3 regions of the Agarivorans sp. Z349TD_8 genome follow, and region 1 is predicted to be linked to each of the others. Evidence: predicted binding sites of a transcription regulator. Region 1 holds the regulator's gene; each other region holds the start of a gene.
The links. The regulator sigma-54, encoded in region 1, starts transcription at its own class of promoters, with help from an activator protein. The targets are predictions, from matches to a motif close to GTTGGCACGNNNNTNGNNT.
Positions count from the first base shown of each region.

Region 1 (9,927 bases):
TTCTATGTCATGATGGGGGTAACCTTATTACTGTTTGTGATGTCAATGAGCTTCTTTGGCAGAAGTCGCAAAATATCACGTTGGGAAGGCGCAATATTATGCTGCAGCTTTGTTGCCTATCAACTGTTATTATTCTCGGCTTAAGCGACTATTTTTATTCAGCATTATTTGAGGGAAATTGAGTGTCAATTGATTATATCGCCACCGCTAAACAGGTTTTAGAAATCGAAGCTTTGGGCATCGAAAATCTGCACCAATACTTAAACCAAGATTTTAGTGCAGCCTGTGAGTTAATCTTAGCGGGTAAAGGTAAGGTCATTCTTACCGGGATGGGGAAGTCGGGTCATATTGCCAATAAAATAGCCGCGACTTTAGCGTCGACCGGGACCCCAGCTTTTTTTGTGCACCCTGGCGAAGCCTGTCATGGTGATTTGGGCATGATATCCGCCGATGATATTGTTATTGCGCTCTCAAATTCTGGAGAGTCAGAAGAGATCCTCTCCTTATACCCGGTGTTCAACCGTATCGGTGTACGCTCAATTGCACTCACCAGTAACCCTCTCTCAAGTATGGCGAAATTGGCCGACTACCACCTGTGTGTTGCCGTTCCCCGTGAAGCGTGCCCTCTCGGCTTAGCGCCAACCGCGAGCTCTACCGCTACGCTCGTCATGGGAGATGCTTTAGCCGTGGCGCTACTCCAAGCTCGAGGCTTCACTGCCGATGATTTTGCACTATCTCATCCGGGTGGCAGTTTAGGCAAAAAACTGCTATTGAGTGTTCACGACATTATGCTCAGCGGGGAACAAATTCCTTTAGTTGTAGTCGAACAAACTATTCGAGAAGCACTATTTGAAATTACCGCCAAAGGTTTAGGTATGGTTGGCGTCGTCAATCAGCAGCAACATTTAGTCGGAATTTTTACCGATGGAGATTTACGCAGGATCCTAGATCAGCGTATCGATATTCATGAAACGCCTATTGGTCAAGTGATGACACACAACCCTAAAGTAATAGAAGATGATTGGTTAGCCTTTGATGCGCTTAAACTGATGAAGAAAGACTCAATTAACGGTTTATTTGTACTCCATCAACAAACCGTAATTGGCGCTTTTAATATGCACACCTTACTGCAAGCAGGAGTCTATTAGTGAGTGTTGAAACGCCCTACGGGGCGGTCACCCAGCAAAACTATAGTTTAGCCAGAAATATAAAATTGCTCATTTGTGATGTCGATGGCGTATTCTCCGATGGTCGGATCTACCTCGGTAATGATGGCGAAGAATTAAAGGCCTTTCACACCCATGATGGCTTTGGTATTAAAGCATTACTCAATGCAGGTATTGAGGTTGCGATTATTACCGGCCGCCAATCAAATTTAGTCAGCACCCGCATGCAAGCTTTAGGTGTGCAGCATATATTTCAGGGCCAGCAAGATAAAATGCAAGCCTATCGACAATTACAACAAAAGCTAAGCTTAAGCCCCGAATACTGTGCCTATATCGGCGATGACGTGGTCGATGTTCCAGTCATGAATGCCTGTGCCTTAGGGGTTGCTGTATATGACGCCCATCCATTATGTAAACAAGCTGCCAAATTAGTGACTAAAACCGCTGGGGGTTATGGTGCAGTGCGGGAATTATGCGATTTAATTCTTCAGGCACAAGGACAGCTACAAAATGCTCAGGGCATGAGTATATGAATAAACCCACTTGGTTTTTTGCGGTTTTATTTATGGTGGCTTTGGTGCTTTGGCAGCTCAGCCCGTCAGATACCCAACAACTGACCGAAACTCGCGAAATCAATAAACCCAATTTTATTGCCGAACAGCTATACAGTGTTAGTTTTGGCGAACAGGGAAGGCCCCGCTATCGTATTTATGCCGAACAGATGGCGTATTTTGAGCAACTCAAGCACACCACTTTCAGCCAACCAAAAATCTTGGTATATCCCGATCCCAAACAACCTGTATGGCAAATCGTGGCCGATCAAGCTACAGTACAGCAGCAACACACGGTCATGTTAAATGACAATGTAGTAATTAAAAACTTAAGTCGCAGCAAATACGTTCGTGACTTAATTACAGACAGCTTGGAAATCGACCTGCAAAACGAAACCATGCATAGTGATAAACTCGTTACCGTTTATGGCCCATCCTACGAATTATATGGACGCGGAATGAACGGTGATTTAGCCAATGAAATAGTGACTTTATTAAATGATATCGAAGCGGTTTACCACAATCCACAAGAATAAATTAGCCTTTTTAGCAAGCCTGTTACTCATCAGTTGGGGGGCTCAAGCGCTTGAAGACGACTTCAATAAACAAATTGTCGTCGATGCCGACCGTCAACAGGTTAATATCAAAGAAAATCGCGTCACTTTTTATAATAATGTCGTCGTGACTCAAGGCTCGATAAAAATGCGCGCCGAAGAACTGAGCGTTATCGGAAGTGAGCAAAAAGGCAGCGAAGTGATGATAGCAAAAGGCAAACCAGCCACCTTCTATCAGCTCTTAGATAATGGTAAGCCCATTGAAGCAGAGGCGAACGAAGTGCGTTACGATTTGAAGACTCAAACGCTTACGCTTACTAACAATGCACTGCTGAAGCAAGAAGAAAGCTTAGTCAAAGGTCAAATGATTAAATACAGCATTAACAAACAAGAAATGGTTGCTCAGGGCGACCAAAACAATCGGGTGACCACCATTTTCTTACCCCAACAACTCAACAAAGTTGCCCCCAAGGCCACGCCTCAACCATGAGTACCTTAATTGCAGAAAACCTTGCCAAAAGTTACAAAGGGCGCAAGGTCGTTAAAAACGTGAGTCTCAATGTTGAAACTGGAAAAATTGTCGGTTTATTAGGGCCCAATGGCGCTGGAAAAACCACCACTTTTTATATGGTGGTTGGTTTAGTCCCAAGGGACCAAGGGCGGATCCTAATTGACAACGAAGATCTGTCAAGTACCGCCATGCATACCCGGGCTCGCAAAGGCATAGGTTACCTACCGCAAGAAGCATCTATCTTTCGTCGCCTCTCGGTAGAAAAGAATATTTTAGCGGTCTTAGAAACACGTAAAGACCTCGATAAACAACAACAAATGGGCGCGCTCGATGACTTACTTGAAGAGTTTCATATTGGTCATATTCGCAAGAATTTAGGCATGAGTCTGTCGGGCGGTGAACGTCGCCGAGTAGAAATTGCCCGCGCTCTAGCTGCCGCACCTAAGTTTATTTTGCTTGACGAACCCTTCGCAGGCGTGGATCCTATTTCTGTTATCGATATAAAAAAAATCATTGAACATCTTCGTGATCGCGGTCTGGGTGTATTGATCACCGACCACAATGTAAGAGAAACACTAGATGTTTGTGAGCACGCCTATATCGTTAGCCAAGGCGAACTGATAGCCTCAGGAAAACCTGAGGAGATACTTAAAAATGAGCATGTGAAACGAGTTTATCTCGGTGAACAATTCAAGCTATAGTTAAAGTATGTCCTCAAACGCGATAATAAAAAGAAGGAACAGCGGTAATTAATGAAAGCATCTTTGCAGTTGCGTCTTGGTCAGCAATTAACCATGACCCCCCAGTTACAACAGGCCATACGCTTACTCCAGCTTTCGACGCTGGATCTGCAGCAGGAAATCCAAGAAGCTTTGGAGAGTAATCCTCTGCTAGAAGCAGATGAAGCGCAAGCAAATGACGCAGACTCGGCTGAATTTAAATCAGCCAGCGAGCAAAATAGTGATGCAAACAATAGCCAAACGGAGATCGATAGCAGCCAGATGGAAACTGGCGATGCGATTAGTCAAGATACCGTCGCAGACGATCTTCCGGTTGACTCAACTTGGGATGACATTTACAGCGCGAGTTCGGCTCCTGCCAGCTCTTCATCCGGTAGCAGCAGTGATGACAACGACATGTTGTTTCAAGGTGAAACCGTTGACTCCTTACAAGATCACTTGCTCTGGCAAATGCGCCTCACGCCTTTTAGTGAAATAGACCAAGCGATCGCCCTCGCCATCATCGACGCAGTCGACCAATCAGGTTACCTGACCCAAGATTGTGAGCAATTACTTGAGGGACTACGTTCGATTGAAAATAATGATTTAGATGTCGAGTTAGATGAAATTGAAGCAGTACTTAAACGTATTCAGCACTTCGATCCAGTTGGTATTGCTGCCCGCTCTCTACAGGAATGCTTACTCATCCAATTAAGTCGTTTCAGCGAACAAACACCTTGGCTGAATGAAGCGAAAGACATCGTATCGAATCATATTGATGTATTAGCAAATCGAGATTTTCGTTTATTGGCCCGTAAAACCAAGTTAAAAGAGGAGCAGCTACGCGAAGTGATGCGGCTGATTCACACCTTAGAGCCAAGACCTGGTAATGCCGTCGAACCAAATCAAGCCCAATACGTAATTCCCGATGTCTCGGTGATTAAACGTCAAGGTCGCTGGGTGGTTGAACTCAATCCTGACGCGATGCCAAAACTACGCATCAATTCACATTATGCATCGATGACTAAAACCTCGACCAACGCCAACGATACCCAGTTTATTCGCAGCCATCTGCAAGAAGCAAAATGGTTCATCAAGAGTATTGAAAGCCGTAACGAAACCCTACTGAAAGTCTCTAATTGCATCGTGCATCACCAACAAGCTTTCTTTGAATATGGTGAAGAAGCCATGAAACCGATGGTATTGAATGATGTTGCCGAAGCGGTTGAAATGCATGAATCCACGATCTCTAGGGTCACGACTCAAAAATTCATGCATACCCCTCGCGGGATCTTCGAACTCAAATACTTTTTCTCTAGCCATGTGGCTACCGATGGTGGAGGAGAATGCTCCTCAACAGCCATTCGTGCATTAATTAAGAAACTGGTTGCTGCCGAGAATACCAGTAAACCACTCAGCGATAGTAAAATCGCTGATATTTTGGCAGATCAAGGCATCAAGGTGGCTAGGCGTACGATAGCTAAATATCGTGAGTCATTGGCTATTCCACCTTCTAACCAACGTAAGAGCCTTATTTAAAGGCCACTATAAAGGGGACGACATCTATGCAAATTAACCTTACTGGACACCACGTAGAAATCACTGAGTCTTTGAGAGAATATGTCCACACTAAGTTTACTAAGCTACAACGACGATTCGACCAAATTAATAATGTCCATGTTATTCTCAATGTCGAAAAACTGAATCAGATTGCCGAAGCCACTATACACCTAAATGGTGGTGAATTATTCGCCACTTCAGAACACGCTGATATGTACGCGGCCATCGATAGCCTCATCGATAAGCTCGATCGCCAAGTCATTAAGCATAAAGAAAAACTCACCAAACATTAGTCATAGTAATGCAAATAGATAAAGTACTAAGCTTGGACTGCACCCAAAGTGCAGTCCAATGTTCGTCAAAAAAACGAGCATTGGAATTGATCAGTGAACTGGTTGCGAAGCAACTCGACACCACATCTAAAAGTATATTTGAAAGTTTATTAAATCGTGAACGCATGGGCAGTACTGGCATTGGCCAAGGCATCGCGATCCCTCACGGTAGAATAGGCAATCAATACCATGCGACCGCAGTATTATTACGCTGTACTCCGGCGATTTCCTTTGACGCCATTGACAATCAAGCCGTTGATTTAATATTTGCCTTACTGGTTCCCGAAGACCAATGTCAACAACATCTAAATACTCTCGCTCAAGTTGCTGAAAAACTTAACGATAAGCAAATATGCAAACAACTTCGTACAGCACAAAGTGATGACGAATTATACACGATCATGATAGCCTAAGACTCTAATCGTTATTAGGGGTTATCATGGAACTGATTATCGTTAGCGGGCGCTCCGGTTCAGGTAAAACGGTCGCACTACGAGTATTAGAAGATTTAGGTTATTACTGTGTCGACAATTTACCAGTCGTATTATGGCGTCCTTTAATTGAACACCTAAAAAGACAGTACACCAAAGTCGCCATTAGCATCGATGTGCGAAATTTACCTGATGAACCCTCACCCATCGGTCAACTAATTCGCGATGAAGGCTCTGAGCTTAACCTATTAAGTATTTTTCTCGACGCGAAAGATGATGCGCTGATCCGCCGCTACAGTGAAACTCGGCGGGTTCATCCACTGAGTCAAAACGACATGTCTCTAGCCAAGGCCATAGAATCTGAAACCGCCCTGCTCGCCCCCATTTCTCGCAATGCTGACCTAAGAATAGATACCTCGCGTTTATCCGTACATGAATTGAGTCAGCTCATTCGATCGCGAGTGACCGGAGAACAACAACAGCAATTAATTATGGTGTTTGAGTCCTTTGGCTTTAAAAATGGCGTACCCAATGATGCCGATTACCTATTTGATGCTCGCTTTTTACCGAACCCGCACTGGCAAGAAGAACTACGACCTTTATGCGGTCTCGATCAAGCGGTTAAAGATTATTTAGCCAAGCAGCCTCTTGTAGAGCAGTACATCCAGCAAATCGCTGATTTATTAGGATCTTGGCTGCCGCATTTAGAAGCCAATAATCGCGCCTATCTGACCATCGCAATTGGTTGTACTGGCGGACAACATCGTAGTGTTTATGTCGCCGAACAACTGGCTGAACACTTTAGTCAAAAACGTAAGGTGCAGCGGCGCCATCGAACTTTGGAACATAAACTTGAAACTCACTAGACAAGTCGTCGTAAAAAACAAACTGGGCTTACACGCTCGCCCAGCCACCAAACTGGTCGAATTGGTACAAGAATTTGAAGCTGAAGTAAGTATTATTGACGGGGAAAAAACCGCTTCGGCTGCCAGCGTGATGGGATTGCTGGTATTGGCAAGCGCTCAAGGCAATACCCTCACGATAATCTCTGAAGGTAACGATGCAGAGGCTGCTCTCGATGCCATACAACAACTCGTTGAAGCAAACTTCGACGAGGAATAACGCGAATTTATTGATGCAACTGCTACACTAAGTCCTGTTGCATTTTTAGTGAATATTTATATCGTAGCGGACAAGGCAGAGCCTATCGCGTAGAAACAGCACTGATGCAGGTACTCAAGCCGTAAACTGTGACACATGTTACCCAAAGGGTTCCGCTGAAAACCTTTGTACCATCCGCGACAGGTTCACCCGCTCTAAAAGCGTGGTTTAATCTTTACACGACTATAAGGACCGCTTATGCCTGAAGAGATGGAGTTAAATCCTAATCAACACAAACGCCTACAGGAGCTAAACCAAGCGCTCGATAGTGGTATGTTTGTGCATGTTAGGCGAATGCTTCATCAGATGCCGCCTTGTGATGTCGCTCTACTATTAGAATCTAGCCCTCCCGCAGGTCGAAAAGTATTATGGCAACTCACCGATCCGGAAAAGCACGGTGAGATCCTCGAAGAATTAAACGAAGATGTCATGGAAGGGGTACTCCAATTAATGGCCCCCGAAACCCTTGCTGCAGCGACCGAGGGAATGGACACCGATGATATCGCCTACGTGCTTCGCAGCCTACCCGATAGTGTCTATCAAGAGGTATTGTCGCAAATGGATGGCCAAGACCGCCATCGAGTCGAAGCTGCGCTCGCTTATCCAGAAGACACCGCTGGCAGTATCATGAATACCGACACCATCACCCTGCGGGCAGATGTCAGTATTGATGTTGTATTGCGCTATTTGCGGCTTAGGGGCGAACTTCCTGAAGCAACGGATGCACTTTATGTTGTCGATGAGAATGATTTACTACTCGGCGATATCCCACTATCAACCTTGCTCACCGTTAATCCAAGCGTCAACGTCAGAGAGGTAATGGATAGTAATGCTGAAACCATACCGGTCGCCATGGATGAAGATGACGTGGCTTCCCTGTTTGAACGCCACGACTGGATATCTGCCCCAGTAGTTGATGAACAAGGGCGCTTGTTAGGCCGAATTACCATCGATGATGTGGTGGATATTATTCGTGAGCATGCGGAACACTCGATGATGGGGATGGCGGGGATGGACGATGACGAGGATACCTTCGCCCCGGTCTTAAAAAGTACTCAACGGCGCACCGTCTGGCTAGCGGTGAATCTTTGTACGGCTTTAATTGCAGCGTCGATTAGCAATATGTTTGAATCAACGATTGAACAATTGGCAACGCTAGCGATCTTAATGACTATTGTTCCTAGTATGGGTGGCATCGCTGGTAATCAAACTTTAGCGCTCGTGATCCGGGGGCTTGCGGTGGGCCACATTGGCGAGGGCAACTCTCGCTGGTTGATCGGTAAGGAAGCCGCAATCGGTATGTTAAATGGCTTAATTTGGGCGAGTGTTATTTCGGTAGTGATCACCCTATGGAAAGGTGACTGGACTTTAGGCATTATCATCGCTGGGGCGATGTTCATTAATATGTCCTTAGCCGGATTAGCCGGGGTTAGTATTCCCTTATTAATGAAAAAATTTAATATCGACCCCGCTTTAGCGGGGGGAATGGCCTTAACCACCATCACCGATGTGATGGGCTTGTTCTCCTTTTTAGGTATGGCCACCTTAGTATTAGCTTAAGGCAGGAGTATCTAAATCGCAGCTCCTACTAAATATCAATCTGCCTAAGCGCTGACGAAAAATTTATCTTTGAAGCAAGCTTGAGCTGTATTTTCGGAGAAAACAAAGCGGCATACCACAGGCCGCTGTTAAAATGCTTATCTTAAACAGAAATAGACGCTGAAAGAGTAACAAGTACTAGCTACCCGCAATCTTCATCGAAGAAATCAATATTGAACCGGTTTGAATTGAGCTTTCTTTATCGAAGTCATCCGCAATGGCAACTATATTGGCAAACATCTCTGGCAAGGTACTGGCTACCGTAATCTCATGTACCGGAAAAGCAATTTCACCATTTTCAACCCAATAACCAGCCGCGCCTCGAGAATAATCACCGGTGACCAAATTAACGCCTTGGCCCATCAGCTCTGTCACCAATAAACCGGTTCCCATTTGCTTCAGCAAATCAGCCCGATTGATCCCACTGTGCTGCACTAACCAATTATGGATCCCACCAGCATGACCGGTACTTTGCATGCCCAGTTTACGTGCCGAGTAGCTGGTTAACAAATAGCTCTCTAAACGCCCATCAGCAATAATATGGGTCGCTTTCGGGGCCACGCCTTCGCTATCAAAAGGAGTACTTGATAAGCCTTTTTTAATAAAAGGGTCCTCGTAGATCGACAACCAACTAGGGAACAGCTGACTGCCCAAACTATCGAGTAAAAAAGACGAACGGCGATACAAATTACCACCACTAATCGCCCCCACGAGGTGGCCAAATAAGCCACTCGCGACCTCTTGGTCAAACACCACCGGCACCTCACAAGTCGCTATTTTACGACTACCGAGGCGACCTAAGGTTTTACTAATCGCCTTGTCGGCCAGTTGTTGAATACTGTCTAAATCGGCAAAATCACGCGCCACGCTATAGGCGTAATCACGCTGCATCTCTTTATCACCGGCGATCAACATGCAACTAATGCTATGGCGGCTGGTTGGATAGCCTTCAACAAAACCATGGCTGTTTCCATAAACCTTCACCCCGTAGTGACTATTCACATTCGCCCCGTCACTGGCCTTAATCTGCGAATTGCTCAAAGCTAAGCCTTCACATTGCTTGGCTAATTCAATAAATTTTTCAGGCTCCAATGGGTGAGGATGAAATAATTCTAGATCCGCAATATCTGTTGCTAGTAATGCTTTATCTGCAATCCCTGCCGCTTTATCCGCCGATGTATATTGAGAGATATCATAAGCCGCTTTCACCGCATTGGTGATAGCTTCTGGACTCAGATCTGAGGTTGAGGCACTGCCCTTACAATTCGCCGAATACACCGCAATCCCCAGCGCACCGTCATGATTAAACTCAAGGGTTTCCACTTGTTGATCACGAGTCGCAA
Region 1 is NZ_CP194037.2:4,164,017-4,173,943, forward strand. It holds gene ACRRS1_RS18660 (calcium/sodium antiporter) at 1-144, shown strand, start outside; gene ACRRS1_RS18665 (KpsF/GutQ family sugar-phosphate isomerase) at 183-1,148, shown strand; gene kdsC (3-deoxy-manno-octulosonate-8-phosphatase KdsC) at 1,148-1,699, shown strand; gene lptC (LPS export ABC transporter periplasmic protein LptC) at 1,696-2,253, shown strand; gene lptA (lipopolysaccharide transport periplasmic protein LptA) at 2,216-2,761, shown strand; gene lptB (LPS export ABC transporter ATP-binding protein) at 2,758-3,483, shown strand; gene ACRRS1_RS18690 (RNA polymerase factor sigma-54) at 3,535-5,040, shown strand; gene hpf (ribosome hibernation promoting factor) at 5,067-5,354, shown strand; gene ptsN (PTS IIA-like nitrogen regulatory protein PtsN) at 5,363-5,806, shown strand; gene rapZ (RNase adapter RapZ) at 5,833-6,690, shown strand; gene ACRRS1_RS18710 (HPr family phosphocarrier protein) at 6,677-6,946, shown strand; gene mgtE (magnesium transporter) at 7,184-8,545, shown strand; gene pmbA (metalloprotease PmbA) at 8,723-9,927, opposite strand, start outside.

Region 2 (9,927 bases), 220 kb from region 1:
TCCTGACTGTATTTGACCGTGGCTAAAAAATTATCATTGGCACGCAATATATTTCCCTGGGGATCAAACTCAATGATCGCTAAAGACCGTTCCAAGGCCTGCATAATGTTGTTTTTACTCTCTAACTCTAAATACTCTCGCGTCACATCATTGGCGATTTTCATAACTTTGAAAATCGAGCCATTCTTTTTAACTGGAAAATAGCTTGCCTGAAGCCAAACGGTGTGACCATTTTTAGCCACTCGTTCAAAAGTCCCTTGATGCGCAACTCCCTTGCTCAGCTCGGGCCAAAAACTGCGATACTCATGACTAGCGACATATGCTGACTTACAAAACATCGAATGGTGTTTACCAACTATCTCATCAAGTTGATAGCCCATCGTCTTTAAGAATAAAGGATTGGCATCGAGTATCTTTCCATCTGTCGAAAATTCGATGGTGGCAACACTGGCTTTAATCGAAGACACTATCCCCTCTAGTTCGCTCATCATTTCAATATTTTTGGCTAATTCTGCTTTCAATTTGGTTGCGAACATAGGTTCCCCTTTACTATGACAATAAGCGTTCTTAACATACTATTGCGGTATGAAATCAATGTGGTGCCACTAAAATATAGAACGGTGTTCACCATAGAGCGAATTAAATATCTTGAACATCACACACATTTTTAAATATTGTTATATCGCACCACCTAATCACGTATATTCCGCTGTGCTCGATCATAAGAGTCTGTTTTTTTTGATCTTATTGAGTCAACTGTAAACTAATGGCATACTGACAAAATGTACAAAAATCTAACATTCATGTAATTAGCTGTTTTAAAGGATTAAAGTCACAGCAAATGAAGATTGTTCAAAATAAAATATCCCTTCAATTATTACTCTGCTTGCTGTTGATTTTCTGTGCGATGAGTGAGGCCGACGATCATATTCCCACCGCACCAAAACCAAACTGGGTGAGCGAGATAGCTCTCCCTGATCCCGAGCTTATTCAAAATAATCAAATTCAAAATGGTGTCTATTACTTATTAGCAGATACTCAGCTCAAGGTTGAAGAGCAACAATCACAGTTCTACTATCATTATGCTGATTACATCGTGAATCAAACAGGTGTCGAAAATAACTCCCAAATCAATATCGACTTTGACCCTAGCTACCAACAATTGCGCTTACATTCGGTCCAAGTGATTAGAGACCAGCAGCCCATCAATAAACGCAACTCGGCACTTATCAAGCTGCTCCAACGTGAAGAAGAATTGGAAAAACTGGTCTATCAGGGGGAAATGACACTTAATATCATTCTCGATGATATTCGCGTCGGCGATATTATCGAATACAGTTACAGTATCCAGGGCATGAATCCAGCCTACCAAAATATTTTTGCCTATCAACGCTTACTCAATTGGTCGGTTCCTTTGGCTAAATTTTCGTTACGGATCCTATGGAACAAAGCCACACTACTTTACTACCAGTTACAAAATACTGAGCAAGAGGTCATCGAAAATCAAACAGTTCATGGGACAGAATACCTGATCCAAAAAAATTGGATTGAAGCGCTAAAAATTGAGGACAATACACCGATTGGCTTCGACCCCAGAGCAAAGGTCTATTTTAGTGAGCTTCAGTCTTGGGCGGAAGTCGCTCGTTGGAGTGAACCATTCTACCGGGATGCGATGATCGCCGACCAACACATCAAAAACTTAGTCAGCGATATTCAAACACATCATCACGATCGAGAAGCACAAATTTCAGCCGCATTACGTTTCGTTCAAGATGAAATTCGCTACTTTGCCATCGAGCTCAACCAAAACTCACACATTCCCACCCCTGCTTTCGAAACGCTGCGTAATCGCTACGGCGACTGTAAAGACAAAACCGTATTATTACTCACACTCTTCAAAGAATTAGGATTTAAGGCTTATCCGGCGCTAGTAAATACCGAAGACAAATTGGATAGCATCTTGCCAAACGTTCAGGCCTTTGATCATGTGATTACCTATCTTGAATATAAAGGACGGCGTTATTGGCTCGATCCCACCCGTAGTTTTCAACATGGTCACATCGATAATATTTACCAAGCCGATTTTGGCAAGGCCTTGGTGCTATTAAAAGACCACCAGCAATTAACGCAGATGCAAGTCTCTCAGGCCAAGCATGGCATTTTGGTTCACGACCACTTTATCCTTGCCGATGAAGGCCCAAGCCAGTTCTTATCAACAACCCAAGATATCGGTAAAGATGCCGAAAGACAGCGCCAGCGTTTAGCCGAAAATAGTCTCGAGCAAATCCAGCAAGATTATTTAAAGTTTTTTCAGGGGTATTACCCAAAAACATCAGTATCACAAGCCATTCGATATACGGATGACACCGAACTGAATATATTGCGCAGCGACGAGCAATACCAAATTGAAAACTTTTGGCAAAACGACTCCGAACAACAGCGCACTCAAGCCGATTTTTATGCGAATTTAGTGAGTTCCTCGCTTCAGGTTCCCGATGATTTAAGCCGGATTGACCCGCTTTATCTCAGTTATCCGCATCGCGTAGAACAAACCATTGATATCGATTTAACAGACGGCGACTGGAATTTTGATAATGAGAGCTTTGTTGAAGACAATCCATTTTTTCACTTCAGTCATCAGGTCAAATTCAATAAAACGAAACAACAGCTAAGTTTAATCTATCAATATCAAAGTAAACTGGATCATATATCACCAGAAGATTACTCAGCTTATCGTAAGGCTATCCAAAAAACCCAAGACCACCTCAGCTATAGCATCATTCAAAGTCATTCGTCAGCAGCTGATGGTAATTCGACGCTCGCTTGGCTGATGCAGTATCTAACAGCTACCACCGTACTTATGGTATATGGAGCGCTCTATTTACTGGTGATGTTATTATGGCTCATGGAGCGTAAGCACACTGCCGACCAGACTGAAGCGCTGTTCTTTCCAGTCTCGATAGTAAAGCTAGCCCTGATGTGGGTACTGAGCTTTGGCTTATATGCCGTATATTGGTTTTATCAGAACTTTCAATATATAAAACAGCAAGAACAAAACGCTTCAATGCCTTGGGCCAGAGCCTGTTTCAGTATTTTTTGGTATTATCCACTATGGCGTAAACTCAAAACTGATAATGAGCAACGTTTTACTCAAAGCCACTTACCCAATAAATGGCTTGCCATATTGCTTGCTTTGATTTATTCAGCAAGTGGATTCATCATTAATACAGACTATTGGCAACTCCTTTCATTATTACTTAGTGTTGCCCTCGTGATTCCTTTAGCAAACTATATTTTATTTATTAATGGCCCAGATTCAGCAGCCATGTTGAGAAACTCAAAGTGGCGTTTCCGCCACTATTTATTGACGATATTAACGGCCCCATTATTTATGTTTCAAGTAAGTTCATCATTTGGAGTCATTCCAAGTGATACCGTTGTGAAAGGTACATGGCTGCTAGACCACGATATAAAAACCATGCAGCGTCAGGGTATTATTAAACCCGGAGATCAAATAGATTACTTTTATAGTGATGCTTTATTCTTTGTGGGAAATGATGGAAATGGCTTCACCCAGCGCCATGTGTTCTCCTATTGGAAGGACGATGAGCAACGAATAAACAAACAGCTAGCATCCTATAGCGAGATCCGACAGATTAAAGTTGATTGGGCAAAAACCGTCAACAAAAACTCGACCGTGACGGTCATTCGAAAAGACGGTAGTGAGTTTATACTTTACGTTTCCAATGTTGACCATAAGGATCAACAGTTTGTTACAGCACTAAAAAAACACTGGCAAGCCAGTCCTTAAATCAATGCTTCGCATAAGGATAGATACCCTTGAGTGCGACTTGAAGTATCCGCCATAAGGCTATCAACGCCAATCAAGCTATTCGAGCCCACCACGACTCAGCAAGACATGAGCCTTTCTCGATGATGGGCCTAGTGCTCGGCCCTTGGCTTTGCCGTCTCAAGCGACCAAGCCAAGTTTTGAACACAAGCGAACTTGATTTACTAATGAAAGAAAGACAACTCTTTTTTCTGCGATTCAGCCAGCTGCGCTAACTCTTCCGATGCTTGTAAAGTCTGACTCACCGCTGCAACATTTTGATTCACGGAGTCAAAAGCTTGTGTCGTAATCTTCGAAATGTCTTCCGTCACCATGAATTGCTGCTGTGAAGATTCGGCCACCAAGCTATTGATGTCCAAAATAGATGTTACCGCTGTCGAAATATCTTCAAAAGATGCTTTGATCTGGTCGGCCAAAGTTACTGAGCCTTCAATCAACTCTACATTCCCAATCATATGCTGATTTGCTTTATCCGATTGAGATTGCAGTTTTTCGATAATCTCTTGAATTTTGACTGTCGATGATTGAGTTTTCGATGCCAAGTTTCTCACTTCATCGGCAACCACCGCAAAACCACGTCCTTGTTCACCAGCGCGAGCAGCTTCAATCGCGGCATTGAGCGCCAGAAGGTTAGTTTGCTCCGAAATACTGGTAATCACTTCAGTGACCGAGCCAATTTCAATAGCAAACTGCCTGAGTTCTTCCACAATAGTGGCAGCCTCTGTTACCGAGTGATGAATTTGATCCGTAAGACGAATATTTTCTTCTAAAACCAACTGCCCACTGGACACATTCGCTTGAGCTTTTTCGGCATCTTGTTCCGCTAAACCCGCCTTACTGCTCACTTCTTGAGAGGTTGATGACAACTCATTAATCGCAGTTGAGATTTGTTCGACTTGTATCAACTCTTGATTGGCATTGTTCTGAGTCTCATTCATAACCACATTCAACTCTTGAGATGCCGAAGAAACACTTTCAGAAATGCTTCGAGAGTTATTAACCAACTCATTCAGTTGTCTGGATAAATTCACCAATGAAAGATAGATCCCTGTCTCTTGACCCGTCACCTTTAGATTTTGACTTAAATGTCCCTTCGACATACTTTCCATTAAAGCTGCAATGTCATCGGGAGCGCCGCCAACCGGCTTAATCACCAGCTTATTCAAGGCCACTAATAAAACTAAAATAGCAATAATCAGACAAAACAAACCGATAACAATAGATGTCCATAACTGCTCATCTGCACTCTCATGAATTTGATCATTACGAATGTAAGTAATAAAGTTCATATTCGCCTGTTCAAGTTTTCCCCAAAAAGCAGTGAAGGCGACCATTTCGCCATTCACTTCGCTTTCGTAAGATAACTTCGGTGACTCTGGGCTAAACTGTTTATATAGAGGGCGCTTGGTAAAGATATTTTTGCCGACAAAATCTGGATAGGCGGATAGCAAAATAGTGCCATCGGCGGTGTATAAAACCATATCTTTACGGTTCGCAATATCTTCAAGTATTGAAGCCAAATATACATTCGCCACCACGGCTGCTGAATCGCTGAGCTTATAAGCAATCGCGACAACCGTATTACCACTTTCTTTCGACTCAAAAGGAGGCGAGACAAAAAAGCTTTCTCCTTGTTTGAACAAGGCCGTGTAAAATGCACGGTTCAAATCCTTCACATTAAAACTAAGCTTTTTACCAGTTTCAAAATACACTTCACCATCTCTGTTAAATACCGCAACACCATCGCCTATCTTGCCCATCGAACGACGTAATGCCTTCAGCTCAGTGACCAATTTTTCAGATAGGCCTGCGTCGGAAAAATCCTTAGGAGCAACTTGAATCGAAGATAACATCTGCTTATAAGCTTTGAGTTTTTCATTCAATTTAGTCTCAACAGTGATCGTTCTTTCACGAAGTAATTCTTCATGTAAATAAATACTTTCTGTTCTGAAAGAATTAAAACTTAGACTCGATAGCAGCACTACGATGATGAGGATAATGGCACTGAGCGTGCCAACAATTTGAAGTTTAAATTTGTTCATATAAGCTCTCTATGTATCACTTCACAAATCAGAAAACAGTCAATATCTCGACCTAACTTGGCCGGGATGAATATATGACTTAGATGGGAGATAGAAATAAAAGATTAATTATTGTAGCACTTCTGCTTACCCTCTCGTTTATCGTTTTTATATATATTAGATGATTTTTAAGGGCTTAGAAGCAAAACCTTTAATAAATTTCTCTCAATGAAGGCAGAGGGAAGTCATTTACTTTTCCGGTGTGATTTTTTTGTGAATAAGCAAAATACCTAGAATAAGACAAATGCCATATATTAGACCGCTAGAATATATATTCTAGATTAAAACACTATTCCATATGGCAGCTGCAGAGGATTTAAACTCTGCATAGAGTTGACTACAGTGTTCAATTCCAGAAAGAACAATATTTTACAATACAAAATCGCATTCAATAGACCAGTGCCGTTATTTGAGTCCGATATATTCTCGACTCATTTAAAAATAGCATTTAGTAAATACCGCTCCACCAATTGATAAAAACTAATTGAAGGGAGCTGTCTCGAATAACTGACACCTATCGATGTGAAACCGCTACTAGCCATTTAGAGCTATTTTTATGCGCACCTGAATGCCAGCATATACAAATAATTTTAGCGCATCGCAACGAATACCAAGCCTAATGCAGCGATGGTTCGCTTCGAATAAGTCCCCACAGGCGCATCATCGATGCGAATAAACCACCCTCAGATTTACTCGAAGGGTTACTGAGAGTTCTCTGTTCACGCAGCGACAAGAAAACGCTTGGGAATAAGTATTGGTATCTGGCTTCTGCTAAGAATATAAGCCTAGCGGAAAACACTCTTCGACAAGGTATAGCTGTCGATCTGGTTTAAGCATCAGAGCGAGATAAATCTTAGCGCTTGATTGGAGCTTGACGGCCATCTAAGCATTGGCCAGTTGCTTTTTTATATCACCGACATAATGCGTGAGGAATCAAAAGCATTAATCGCTAGCTTTGCTGCTTCATCTAAAATAGCCTGCAACACTCACCTCTTGTTGACCATTGCTCACCCAAAGTGGTCGATTGCCAGACCAGCCTTGAGAGTTGTTTACAATGATTATCCCGATCACAAACAACCCGATACTGCATTCTCGGGGGGAACAGGGTCGTGCGCGGCAAATAGCAGTGCTTACTTATGCCTTCAAGCGGATGAACGATGGCATAAGGTAGATGTCACAGTGTACACTGATGACTTAAGCTAGTTAACTGACTCATCTAAGCCCCATACGTTATTTTTAAACATGTAATTAAATTTTTATAGGCACAACCTGCGGATGTATTTAAATCTAATTGGCTGGTATTTTTAAAGCTTTGCTTAGCGATAATAATATAAAAACAATTCTATATACAAAAGTAGATTTCCGCAACACAAATCAGGCAAAAACCCATTAAAAATAGACACTTATATAATGCCGTTTTCTAAAGTAGAACTGCATGTATTAGTTGTGGTTCATATATATAACCAAACAACTAATACAATATTATCCTTGTACAAGCCAATTTAAACTCAAAAATTATCAGGGACAATAATTATTCTATGATTCCTTCCTGTCATAAAGCTAACAAATACAAATCATCAATTAAATAAACGATTCAGTGACCAAGAGAGCACCGTCAAGTCAATAACGAGTCCCTCTCCCACAAACTGTACTTCCCCCTTGAACTATCAAAAGAATAATCGAATTTGCAAAAAGCGAATACCTAGTTTGCATTTCGAGAAATGTATTCTATTTCAATAAGAACTAAGCGATAAGTAATTGAAAAATAAAAAATATAATAAAACTGGCATGAAACTGGATTACTCGGTAATCAACAGCACCTAAAACCACCAACGCTAGCGCGATCCAGTCGAGGTATCAAATGCAAGCAAGATTTCACAAAATACTCATGCAATTCACACTCTGTTCAAGCATTCTAACAACAGTATTCACTTCATTAGCCAGCCAGGCAGGCGTTATCTACAGTATCGAAAAACCAGGCATTCAAAGCTCTCAAGTGAGCGGATTAACCCTCACCGAAGATTTTGACCTACTATCGAACAACAGCCTAGCCAAGGGTTACCAAGCCGATTTTGGCTATTACTCGGTAAATAAAGGCACCGCGAAGATCCACAAATTTGGGGTTTATGGGGGGGCATTTGGCGAAGGGAAATACCTATTTATTCCGAATAACAGCGCTGTAAAATTAAGTTTTGACCAAGCCGTCGGGTATTTTGGTTTTTGGTGGAGCGCAGGTGATAGTGGTAATCAATTGCGTATTACCACCAAGTCTGAAAACTTAATGTTTGCCACTCACCAAATTTTAGATGCAGCCGTATTGGAACCCGAGCACTACGGCAGCCCAACGAGAGTGAGCGGAAATAAACGCGAGCCTTATGGCTATGTCAATTTATTTGCAGAAACAGAGGCTGATAAAATAGTCTCAATCGAGTTCTTTGGCCGAAACTTCGAAACCGATAATCACACAACCAGCATCCAGCGCGAGCGCATTACTGGTTTAACATTAGCGGCGGTCAGCGTACCTGAGCCCAAAAGCAGCTGGTTAATCGGCTTGGGGTTGTTACTATTGATGATTCGTCAGACTAGGTGCAGGCAGCGAACTGAACACGCTCGATAGAGCCTTTGGGCTCTGATACCTAAAGGATAATCCGAACAGTGCTGGCGGTTCGGTCACTGCGCATTCTCCATAAACTAATTCTTATTTATAAATGTAAAAACGGTGCTAAACCTTTGCTTAGCACCGTTTGACAAGAACATCGTGTAAATATTAGCGTGAAAACCGCCGACTATTTCACCATATCTTTAATATATTGACCCAATTCAGAGTGGTGCATAATTCGAGAAACCGGAATGATTTCTTTTAACGGTCCCCACGCAAAAACATTGACCGGAGTATGAGTATGCGTGCCCGTACCCCAAACCGTATTTTGGCCCGTCGCATGTTGGCGCGCTAATACGTTACCGCGGTCGTTATAAGGGAAGAACGCGTCGAAGTCATTAATAGCAGGCACATCATTCGCAGATAAGTAGCTATGCATTTTTTTATAGTATGGATTTGGCTTGGTTGCCATCACATGAGCTGCTTGCTCAGAGGTAATCGAAAAATCACTATTTGCGTTCACAATTTCAGCTAAATGATCTGGAGTTTGTTGCGCTTTATCCAATTTGTCGAACTGAGCAAGCATATCTGCATAACTCATTTTCTGATTATACAAACCGTCTAAAATATCAAACTTACCAAAGTTGAAGTTAGGCGCATAATCGCGTTTTTGAAATGCTTCGCCAGTACGTTTTTCTGGTTTTGGTAAGTCATTTGAAGAATAGCTGAAACCGAACGAACCTGTTTCGTGGTCTGCGGTCACAATGATCAAGGTATCTTCACGACCTTTCGCCCACTCATAAACTGAATTGACCGCTTCATCGAATTTGATCATTTCATGTAACATCGTGCCAGCATCGTTACTATGTCCAGCCCAATCAATTTGCCCCCCTTCCACCATAAGGAAAAAGCCGTCCTGATCTTTAGCCAATACCTCCAGAGCTTTGTCTGTCATCTCTTTCAATGTTGGTTGAGTGCGTTTCGGATCATTTTTAGTATGGCTATAAGCAATGCCGTCATTCATCCCCGAATAAGAAAACAAACCTAATAATTTGTCACCTGACGCATTTGCCAACATATTTTTATTAAATGCCAAACTGTAGCCTTGGGTTTGCGCTTCATTCAGCAAATTGCGCTCATCCTTACGCTTAGACTTAAGCTTCACATCGCCCTGAGTCAATAACTCAAGCGCCTTATAAGTCTCCCCTTTATCATTGGTAGATTTAGGGATCCAATGACGAATACCACCAGACAGCATCACATCGGCACCAGTTGCCAACATATCAGACGCAATCTCATTTTCTAAAGAACGATGCGGTTCATGGGCAGCAAAGGCTGCAGGAGTCGCGTGGGTGAGACGGGTGTCAGAAACCAGTCCGGTGGCTTTGCCCATCCGT
Region 2 is NZ_CP194037.2:3,939,803-3,949,729, forward strand. It holds gene ACRRS1_RS17710 (methyl-accepting chemotaxis protein) at 1-536, opposite strand, end outside; gene ACRRS1_RS17715 (DUF3857 domain-containing transglutaminase family protein) at 842-3,811, shown strand; gene ACRRS1_RS17720 (methyl-accepting chemotaxis protein) at 4,015-5,892, opposite strand; gene ACRRS1_RS17725 (Npun_F0296 family exosortase-dependent surface protein) at 7,793-8,548, shown strand; gene ACRRS1_RS17730 (alkaline phosphatase) at 8,718-9,927, opposite strand, start outside.
Region 2: the regulator sigma-54 is predicted to act here: its motif matches at 7,714-7,732, upstream of ACRRS1_RS17725 (Npun_F0296 family exosortase-dependent surface protein).

Region 3 (9,927 bases), 530 kb from region 1:
CAGCTCAGTAAAGCTAGCGAATACCTCTCTGCTTTTTCTTCAAAAATATCACGATTCAACATCCCCAAAGCCCTTGTCGGTCTGCCTAAGGCAAATCAAACAATAGCGCTAGCACTCGCTGCTCCCCATTATTGATGAACTCTAGATGCTCCAAGTTTTCAACTTTTAGTCCATCCCCAGCCTGCAGCGATAATTGGTCCACCATTAAATGGCCTGTAATTTGATGGACATAAAGTCGCCGTCCGGCTTGAATGGAAAAGCTGAGCTTGTGTTGCGGCTCCAGGATCAACTGATGCAAACGCGCATCTTGCTTAATTTGCAAGCTGCCCTGCTCACCGGTCGGTGTTAACACGGTGGTTAAGCCGGGCTCTTGACCAAAATTTTTCTGTTGATAGCCCGGTTGCTTGCCAAAAATATCCGGCTCAATCCAAATTTGTAAGAAATGTAATGGTTCGGTGGCCGAGGCATTAAATTCACTATGGTAGATCCCCCGCCCCGCCGACATCAGTTGAAACTCTCCAGCTGGTAAATTCTGCATATTGCCTTCGCTATCTTTATGCTGAATACAACCCTCAAGCACATAGCTAATAATTTCCATATCACGATGCGGGTGGGTAGCAAACCCTGCGCCAGCTGAAACGACGTCATCATTGATCACTCTTAATGCAGAAAACCCCATCTGTTGCGGATCGTAATACTGACCAAATGAAAAGCTATGTTGACTATCTAACCAGCCAAAGTTAGCTCGGCCACGCTGATTTGCGGCTCTTTTTGTGAACATAAGATAGTCTCCTCTATTCCAGTCTGAAGGGTGATAATGACTTAATCTGCCAAAATCACATCAATATTTTTTAATCGCTAACTTAGCAAACAGGTCGCTACCGATTAACGACTTTAAGTGTAAGCGGGTTAAACTGATTTAAAAAACGGAACTTTTTGAGCTTTAAGTTCAAAAAATTTGAATATGGAGCCAATCATGAATGATGTCATTACTCTCGAAGCCTTAAAAGCACTGGATGCCATTGATAAACAGGGGAGCTTTGCTGCTGCAGCCGCATCTTTATACAAAGTGCCCTCAGCCTTAAGTTACACCATAAAGAAACTTGAACAAGACATCGGCGTTGCTCTGTTTGATCGAAGCAAGCAACGCGCCACGCTAACCCCGGCAGGGAAACTCGCCTTACAACACGGTCGAGAACTGTTACTCGCGAGTCAACGGATGCTGGATTCGATCCAACAACTAGATTCCGGCTGGGAAAGTGAGCTCCGCATTGCTCGCGATACCGTGATCCCAAGTGCCCCCCTGTTTCAGCTGTTACAAAAATTTAGTCAACTGGAGCAGCATGTCAATATCACTCTTGGCGTGGAAGCCCTCGGCGGCGGCTGGGACGCGCTGCACAGTCGCCGTGCCGACATTGTGATTGGTGCCAATGGAGAACTCCCCAAAGGCCTGTTTAATATGCATAAAATTGGCAGCTTAATGTTCGTGTTTTGCGTCGCGCCTGAACATCCGCTAGCGCTTGTAGAAACGCCGATCAGTGCCGAACAACTGGCGCAATACCCCGCAATTGTGGTGACAGATACCTCACAGCAATTACCGGTACGCGATAGCGGTTTGTTTATCAGTAAACAGGTCATACGGGTAAATACCATGCATGCTAAAATTGTTGCCCAGCAACAAGGTTTAGGGACTGGCTTTTTACCGAAACATCTAATTAAGTCTCACTTAGACGATGGATCGTTGATAGAAAAAAACTGTCACTTGCCTCGGCCCGCACAAGATATTTATATTGCCTGGCACAAACAGCAAACGGGTAAAGCCTTTGATTGGTTTGTTCAACAACTATGTAAGCTTGATTGGAAGATTGAATGCCCGCTTAAACCATAATGTTTAAACATATGGCAGGTTAGTTCAGCGCGTTGGGCCTGAGACAAGCCTTGCAGAAAAGGCCAGCCGAAGCTGGCCTACTGGCTTAACGAAGTACAATAAACAACGAACCGCCACGTCGATTCACTTGCAATAGCACCGCTTTTTTATTCAGCGACAAAGCTTTTTGCAAGCTGGCAATGTCTTTTACCGGCCGTTTGTTGGCGGCCACAACCACATCGTTCGGACGCAATCCACCATAGGCTGCAATCGATCCCGCAGCTACATTTGCCACCAATACGCCATTACCCTCTGGATCTTTCGCAAACTGCACGCCGTCGAGCAAATCATGCAACTTGCCTTCTGCGCTCACGGCTGACTGCGGTTTGGCAATGTTCACCTTAAGTTGTAGTTTCTCGCCATCGCGCAAAATAGTTAACTTGGTTTTATCACCAATGGCTTTCGAACCAATTTGACTGCGAAGTTGTCCGGTGGAACCAGTGGTTTTGCCATCAACGGCAATAATCACATCTCCCGCTTTAATCCCGGCCTTCTTCGCTGGAGAATCTTCTAATACACTGGTAACCAGCACTCCTTTTTGACCATTTTCTAGCTCAAAGGCCTTTCTTAAATCAGCATTAATATCTTGAATGCCAACACCAATTTGACCTCGCTTCACTTCACCATGGTCAATGATTTGCTCCATGCTCGCCTTGGCCATGTTAATCGGGATCGCAAAGCCAATCCCCACGTTACCGCCCGAAGGCGCAATAATTGCGGTATTAATGCCCACCAGCTCGCCGGCTAAGTTAACTAAGGCTCCCCCTGAGTTACCGGGGTTAATCGAAGCGTCGGTCTGAATAAAGTTTTCGTAACCTTCAATGCCCAAACCACTGCGACCCAAGGCGCTCACCACCCCAGTGGTCACCGTTTGTCCTAAACCAAAAGGATTCCCAATGGCCACCACAAAGTCACCCACTTCCAATTCACTGGAATCGGCTAATTTAACTTCGACCAAATCATCGGCTTTGATTTTTAAAATCGCAATATCTAACTCAGCATCCTGTCCCAGAACCTTCGCTTGAAAACTTCGACCATCGGCCAAAGAGACCTGTACTTCATCGGAGCCCTTAATCACATGGTAGTTGGTCATCACCAAGCCTTCATCGGCGTTAATAATCACCCCCGAGCCAGCACTTTGTTGGCGCTTTTGTGGTTGTTGCTGCGGTTGCTGTTGTTGCTCTGGAATATTAAAGAAATGCCTAAAAAACGGGTCGTTAAGTAGTGGGTTATTACGGTATTGCTGAGTTGAAAAAGTGGCGATATTAACCACTGCAGGATGAACTTTCTTAATCATCGGCGCCAATGAAGGGAATGGCTTACCTTCAGTGGTTACATTGGGAATTGCCGCGTAGGCTTGGGTGCCGCCTAGCGTGAACAACAATAAAACGAGTATAGAAATTTTACGATACATTTTTTCCTCCACACCTTTTACTTTGACTAACTTAAAATTAACGGTTGTGCCTTTTCAGGACGACATTGAAGTAATTCCACCCTTAGCTTTTATGCGCAATTAGGGGGTCTTACAAAACACCATTTTAATTCTGGCAACAATGACTTCCATTTCGGCATCATCCGCTAAAGACAAAGTGTGTTGGAAAAACCAAACAATTGTCAGCTTGATGATACTGCTGCTTTAACTTCCTTCGTTTACTCCTTCCTTATCGCCAATGAGCAGAACGCAACTACCCAAGGGATTCGCTGAACACGACTGCACAGCACTCATCGGCAAACAATGACTAACTCGATAATCAGATCCAAGATGAGACTAACCAGTCCCAGCTGATGAACCAAAGCATCGCCTTGGGCGATCTTAGATTATCGGTTCAGTCATCGCCAGCAAACTCATCGCATGCACGGCTTCGCTTGATCGTTTAAGTCTGAAACATCAATAATATTTGCAAACTTGAAGTCCATTTATCTCTCTCCAGTCGCCAAGCAATAAGCGCTAACCACCAAAGAAAAACCAACCCGAAGAACAAGCTACCCGATTTTTGAAGATGAGGTCAACAAATTATTTTTCAATAGCTTGTTGATTAAATACATTTAAAAAGTTTATTTAAATGCGCCTAAATTCCCCTAAAAAGCACCGCAGGAGAAGATTTTCGAGGCTCACAACGCGCCCATTCAACATCATTTATCCACTCAGAAGTACATTTTTAGCGACCCATTCGCAGCACAGAGAGCGCCTTAAATTGGGGAGAAAATGTGATCTACGCATAGTTTTCGTGCAAATTTATATCACTAAATTCAACAAAACTTAGCCTAACTTTAATTTTTTGTTTCACGCAAGCACTTAATGTTAAAGAAAAAGTTAAAGGCATCTCAGTTTCTCCCTGTAATAACCTGACCACTTGGCCAATTTATTGCTAACTCTACAGACTTGACCACACAGTCAGTTTTAATTTTGGTTCGTTATTTAAGTAAAGGAATACACAATGAAAAAACAAATAGCCTTGGCAAGCATTGCCTTGTCTGGATTATTCTCAGCGACTCAGGCCTCAGCAGAAATGCAATGGAGTACCTTTAGTTTGAGTTACCTGTATGGTACTGAATATGAGTTTACCCCCAACGGTAAAATGCAGGTGATGACGGTTGAGCATGCCAGTGGCCATAGTTGGGGAGATAATTTCTTCTTCATCGATAGAACCATGCCAAAGGACGGCGATGCCAGCTTTTACGGTGAGCTCTCCCCTCGCCTAAGTTTCAACAAACTCACCGACAGCACATTTTCGCTCGGACCAATTAAAGATGTACTCTTCGCCAGCACCTGGGAAATGGGCGACGGCTTTAATAACTATTTATATGGCGTGGGAGTGGATATCACCGTGCCTGGTTTCCAATACTTTAATGTAAATGTTTATCAGGTGAACAACGACATCAGCGCCAACGATGAACAGCTCACCATCACTTGGGGGGCACCATTTAGTATTGGTTCACAAGACTTCCTGATTGATGGTTTTATGGATTGGTCTTCGGCCAGCGAAACCAACAAGTCAGAAATGAACTTAACCCCCCAAATTAAATGGAATGCAGGCAAAAACTTAGGCTTCAGCTCACCACTCTATGTCGGTATCGAATATGCGTATTGGAACAATAAATACGGAACCGATGTTGACGAACGAGTGGCTTCCCTATTGGTGAAATGGCACTTCTAGTCGGCTGGAAAGAGGGTGAGTGTTTGCTCACCCTTACTACAACTAAATCCCTGCCTGGCAACGCTCACGCATATTTTAGTAAGATTTATAGGGTAAGAATTTTCCCGACAGGATCACTTTTACCCGATCCCCCTTCTCATCTAACTCCCTACTGATATCCATTGAAAAATCGATAGCACTCATGATGCCATCACCAAATTCTTCATGGATCAGCTCCTTAATGGTCGTTCCATAGACGTTCACCACTTCATACCAGCGGTAAATCAGTGGATCGCTGGGGATCGCCGTTGGCAACGAGCCTTTATAGGGGGCAATTTGCAACCAGGCCACCGCTTCGTCGGGCAAGTCACAGCGCTCACCGATAAGCTCGGCCTGACGTTTATTTAAGGTCATTTGCCCCAGACAGGCGGCGGAGGTCCACTCCTTAGACAAGCCAATGGCCTGTGCTAGCTCGGCCCACTTGAGTCCCTTGGCAACTTTCGCCGCCATAATAAGTTGGCTTACTTGTTCTCTATTGGTAATCATTGCAGCATCCTTTCTGATTAAGTGATAAGGGTCGATTTAAGGCGGACTCACGGGTGGACAAACCAGACGTTTTTGGATCCAGCCCCTTATTTGCGCCTGAACGAGACAAATCCCCCTTTAGCTGGTATTTGCTCCCGAACCAGCAACATGGGCTGCCGCCTTGCTGAAATCACAGCCAAACGCGCCGCAACAAGCATCCCGGCGAAACAAGCCGAGGGCTTTAACGGGTGTTTAGTTGCGTGAGTAAAAAAATCACCAGCATCGCCAACATTGCGGCGATCCCCTGCCATAGCGCTAGCGGATTACGCTCGGCCAGCGGCGCTCGGCTTTGGTTTAAAAACTGGCGGTTTGGCCGGCGTAGATCGGCCAGAAATTCGCTAATTTCTGAATAACGTTTATCTGGATTCAGCTGCAGGGCCTTGGCTAGAGCATCGTCGATCCATGCGGGGATCTCGCGGTCTTTGTCTAACACCGATTGATAATGCAAACGCTGCTGCGCGGCAGAGCTTTTCGCTCTCGCCACCTTGGTTGCGTAGGGGTAACGCCCCGACAACATATGGTAGGCAATCACCGCCAGAGAAAACTGCTCGGAACGGATACTTCCCAGCTCACCTAAAAAATACTCCGGCGCAGCGTATAATGCGGTCCCAAGCAAACAGGAGGATTCCCCCTCACTGCTCGTTTCGGCTAAACCCGCCGCCCACACCGAGCCAAAATCAATGATCTTTAAGGTGCCGGTGGCATCAATCATGATGTTGTCGGGCTTTAGATCCTGATGCAACATATCCATACGATGAAAGGCGCGTAAACCCCTGGCAATTTGCTCCACCATGCCCCTTACCGTGCCGAGCTCGGCCTTGGGATGATCGGTGATCCATTGCGCTAAGCTTTGTCCTTCGATGTATTCAAATACACTATAAAAATATTGGCGCGGACGCGTTTGCGACGCCGCCTTCACAACATAGGCACTGTTGATCCGGCGAGCGATCCATTCTTCGCTCACAAAACGCTCCAAATAAGCGGGGTCGGCACGCATCTCAATCGACGGCGTTTTTAAAATAACTTGGCTGAGCGTTTGCTCATCTATGGCCAAATACACATGGCTGCGGGGACTCGCGTGCAATTGACGAACAATTCGATACCCGTCAAATGAGCAACCAGCACTTAAGTCGGGTGGAAAAGGGCGTGAACCCAGGGTTTCCAGTAAGGGATGCGCCAAGGGCTTTGGCAGCTGTTCAACCCGAACAATTTGCAGGCTCAGGTTGTCATCACTCCCCGCTTGATAGGCCTGCTCGACAATCTGTTTTGCGGCGGCCTGTAAGTCGGTTGCATGCTGGCTAAGCGCCTGTTCAAGCACCGCGGCGGTAATAAATTCATAGACGCCATCGGTGGCCAGAATAAACACGTCAGCGGCCTGTACCCGCAGCGACTGGTAGTCGAACGGGCAGTGAGCCTCAATGCCCAGGGCACGACTTAAATGACTCTGCTGCTCAGAAACCCATAAGCGATGGTCGTGGGTGAGCTGTTCCAAGCCATGCTGATTCAAACGATATACCCGGGTATCCCCCACATGAAACACATGGGCAACATCACCTTTCACAACCAAGGCACTGCAAGTGCATACGTAGCCCTTGTCTTTGTCGTAACGGTAAGGGCTGTGTTGCGTTTGACTAAACAACCAGGCGTTGCTGGCAGCGAGTACCCGCTCGACCGAATGTTGAACCGACCAGAGTTCTGAGGTGCAATAATAGTCATCTAAAAAACTATTCACCGTGGTCTCGCTGGCAATATGACTAAGCTGGCTGGAGCTGATCCCATCGGCCATCACCACCGCCACGCCTTTGGAGGCAAGCAACGAGTCGCGAGGGATCAGGCTGCCATGGCAGTCCTGATTCAGGGGCTTGCGCCCCTTATCAGAATAGCTGCCAATGCTCACTTGCAATAGGCTGGTCATCGTGACGTCAACCTTGCTTAAGCATTCACTGAAGCGCTGGCTTTTTCCGCGGTGACACGAGGTGCCTTCGCCAGCTGACGTTTAGGTGCGGTTCTCACGTGAGTGGTATACAGAGTTAAACCGGTAAAGGCTAAGCCGCCAACCAGATTACCCAGTGCGGTTGGAATTTCATTCCAAAGGAAGTAGTCCATAATCGAGAAGTCTCCCCCCATAATTAAACCGAAGGGGAATAAAAACATGTTCACCACCGAGTGCTCAAAGCCCATATAGAAGAATAAGAAGATAGGCATCCACATCGCTATCACCTTCCCGCTCACCGAGGTAGAGATCATCGCGCCAACAACCCCCATTGAGACCATCCAGTTACATAGCATGCCGCGTACAAAAATAGTAAACCAGCCCGCAACCCCATGCTCTGCATACCCCAGAGTACGTGCTTCACCAATGCTGGCCGCCTTTGCCCCCACCGCGCCAGCTTCAACGTTAAAGCCGTAAGTAAAAATAAAGGCCATCATCACCGCCACGCTTAACGCGCCGCCAAAATTACCCAAAAACACTAAACCCCAGTTGCGGAGTAAACCCTGCACATCAACCCCGGGGCGTTTGTCGAGCAAGGCCAGCGGTACCAGTACAAATACCCCGGTGAGCAAATCAAAACCCATGAGGTAGAGCATACAAAAACCCACGGGGAACAAAATGGCCCCCAGTAAGAAGTGTCCGGTATTCACCGCGATGGTAATCGCAAAAATAGCAGCCAGCGCTAAAATAGCCCCCGCCATAAATGCACGAATCACAGTATCGCGAGTGGACATAAATACTTTAGATTCACCCGCGTCGACCATTTTGCTAACAAATTCTGCTGGAATTAAATAAGACATAACTTTCCCTTTATGACTAATTGAATAAAATTTCTGATGGCTCATAAGACCAACGACCCACCTTTACAAAGCAGTATCAAGGATCACTGCAACTGGTTGATGCGATCTTTGCTTGCGCAACATAGTCTCTATAGCAATTGCTGAGCCAAGCAGAACCAACCTCCAGCAAATTGATAACAAATCAGTAACAGTAAGCTATCGAGCAACGTTTAAGTCTAGGAATCACCAGCAACAGCCAAGATAAAACGCACCAATATATAGCCTAAGTCATTCAATTTAATGAAAAATACTACTTTATAGGTAGTTTTCAGTGCGGCGTGTACCTCTCTCACCAACAGGCTCGTTCAAGGCAGAACTGCGGTTTAAAGACCTCTTAGTATTGCGGAAGTGTTACGGCTGTCCTCAGCAACATCCATCTGCAGGGATGCGCAAGGAACACCGACTTTGAAGATAGCTTCGAGACGAAATAAAAGCAGTTTCATCACTATCAGGTATCTGCTTGGTCAGGAAAGCAAATACCTGAGAGCTAAACAGCAGTTAAGTTTTGGGGAGGTGGGCTTTGATAATTTGATAAAGCTCGGGACGATACTCTGCGATCTCATCCGGACTTAAGCCTTCCAAGGAATGCGGATACTTCAACCACTGGCTGGTTTCATGTAAGAAGTAATCGGGCACCCGCTCGGTTTTATTGCGTTCCGGTTTAAAATAAGGCACGGCCACACGAATATCGCTGGGCGTGTTCAGCCGCGCCAAACGCGTTAACTCGCTGATAATTGCATCGATAGAACGTCCGGTATCAAACACATCATCAACAATCAATAAGCGGTCATGCTGCTGCACATGTTTCACCAGATAGTTTAGGCCAAACACCTTGACCTCTTTGGCCTGATTATCAATCGCCGCAGCATAAGAAGCGGTGCGGATGGCAATATTGTCACTAGTGATACCGTGATAAGCCAAAAACTCCTGTACCGCAATACCAATCGGTGCCCCGCCGCGCCATACCGCAATAATAAAGCTGGGACGAAAGCCACTGCTCAGCACTTGCTCAGCCAAACGGAATGAGTCTTCTAAAAGATCTTGGCCGCTAATATAGAGTTTTTCACTCATTTCCATGTATCCTATTAAAAAGCTGACCTCAGGGTCAAAGTTGTAGTATAAAACTAGCATTAATCAGCCCGCTTATTCAAGGATACTAAGATGCCATTGAACCAGCCCACAGACCAGCTGCAAAAACATTATTTAGATGAAGATACGCTGATCCAAGACTCTTTCCGACTCGGCGTGAAGATATTTGAAAGCGGATTCCGTCCAAGCTTTATTGTCGGGCTTTGGCGTGGCGGCAGCGCAGTGGGGATTTACGTGCAAGAGTGTTTGCAAACCCTTGGTTTAGTCACCGATCACATCTCGGTGCGTACCTCTTATCAGGGCCAAGCCAATTATCAGCAAATCTTAGAGCAACCGGACTCGATTCGGGTGCACGGT
Region 3 is NZ_CP194037.2:3,635,229-3,645,155, forward strand. It holds gene ACRRS1_RS16410 (pirin family protein) at 86-781, opposite strand; gene ACRRS1_RS16415 (LysR family transcriptional regulator) at 977-1,888, shown strand; gene ACRRS1_RS16420 (Do family serine endopeptidase) at 1,974-3,341, opposite strand; gene ACRRS1_RS16425 (DUF5020 family protein) at 4,366-5,085, shown strand; gene cynS (cyanase) at 5,161-5,610, opposite strand; gene ACRRS1_RS16435 (protein kinase domain-containing protein) at 5,831-7,564, opposite strand; gene ACRRS1_RS16440 (formate/nitrite transporter family protein) at 7,582-8,442, opposite strand; gene ACRRS1_RS16445 (phosphoribosyltransferase) at 8,980-9,552, opposite strand; gene ACRRS1_RS16450 (phosphoribosyltransferase) at 9,643-9,927, shown strand, end outside.
Region 3: the regulator sigma-54 is predicted to act here: its motif matches at 8,574-8,592, upstream of ACRRS1_RS16440 (formate/nitrite transporter family protein).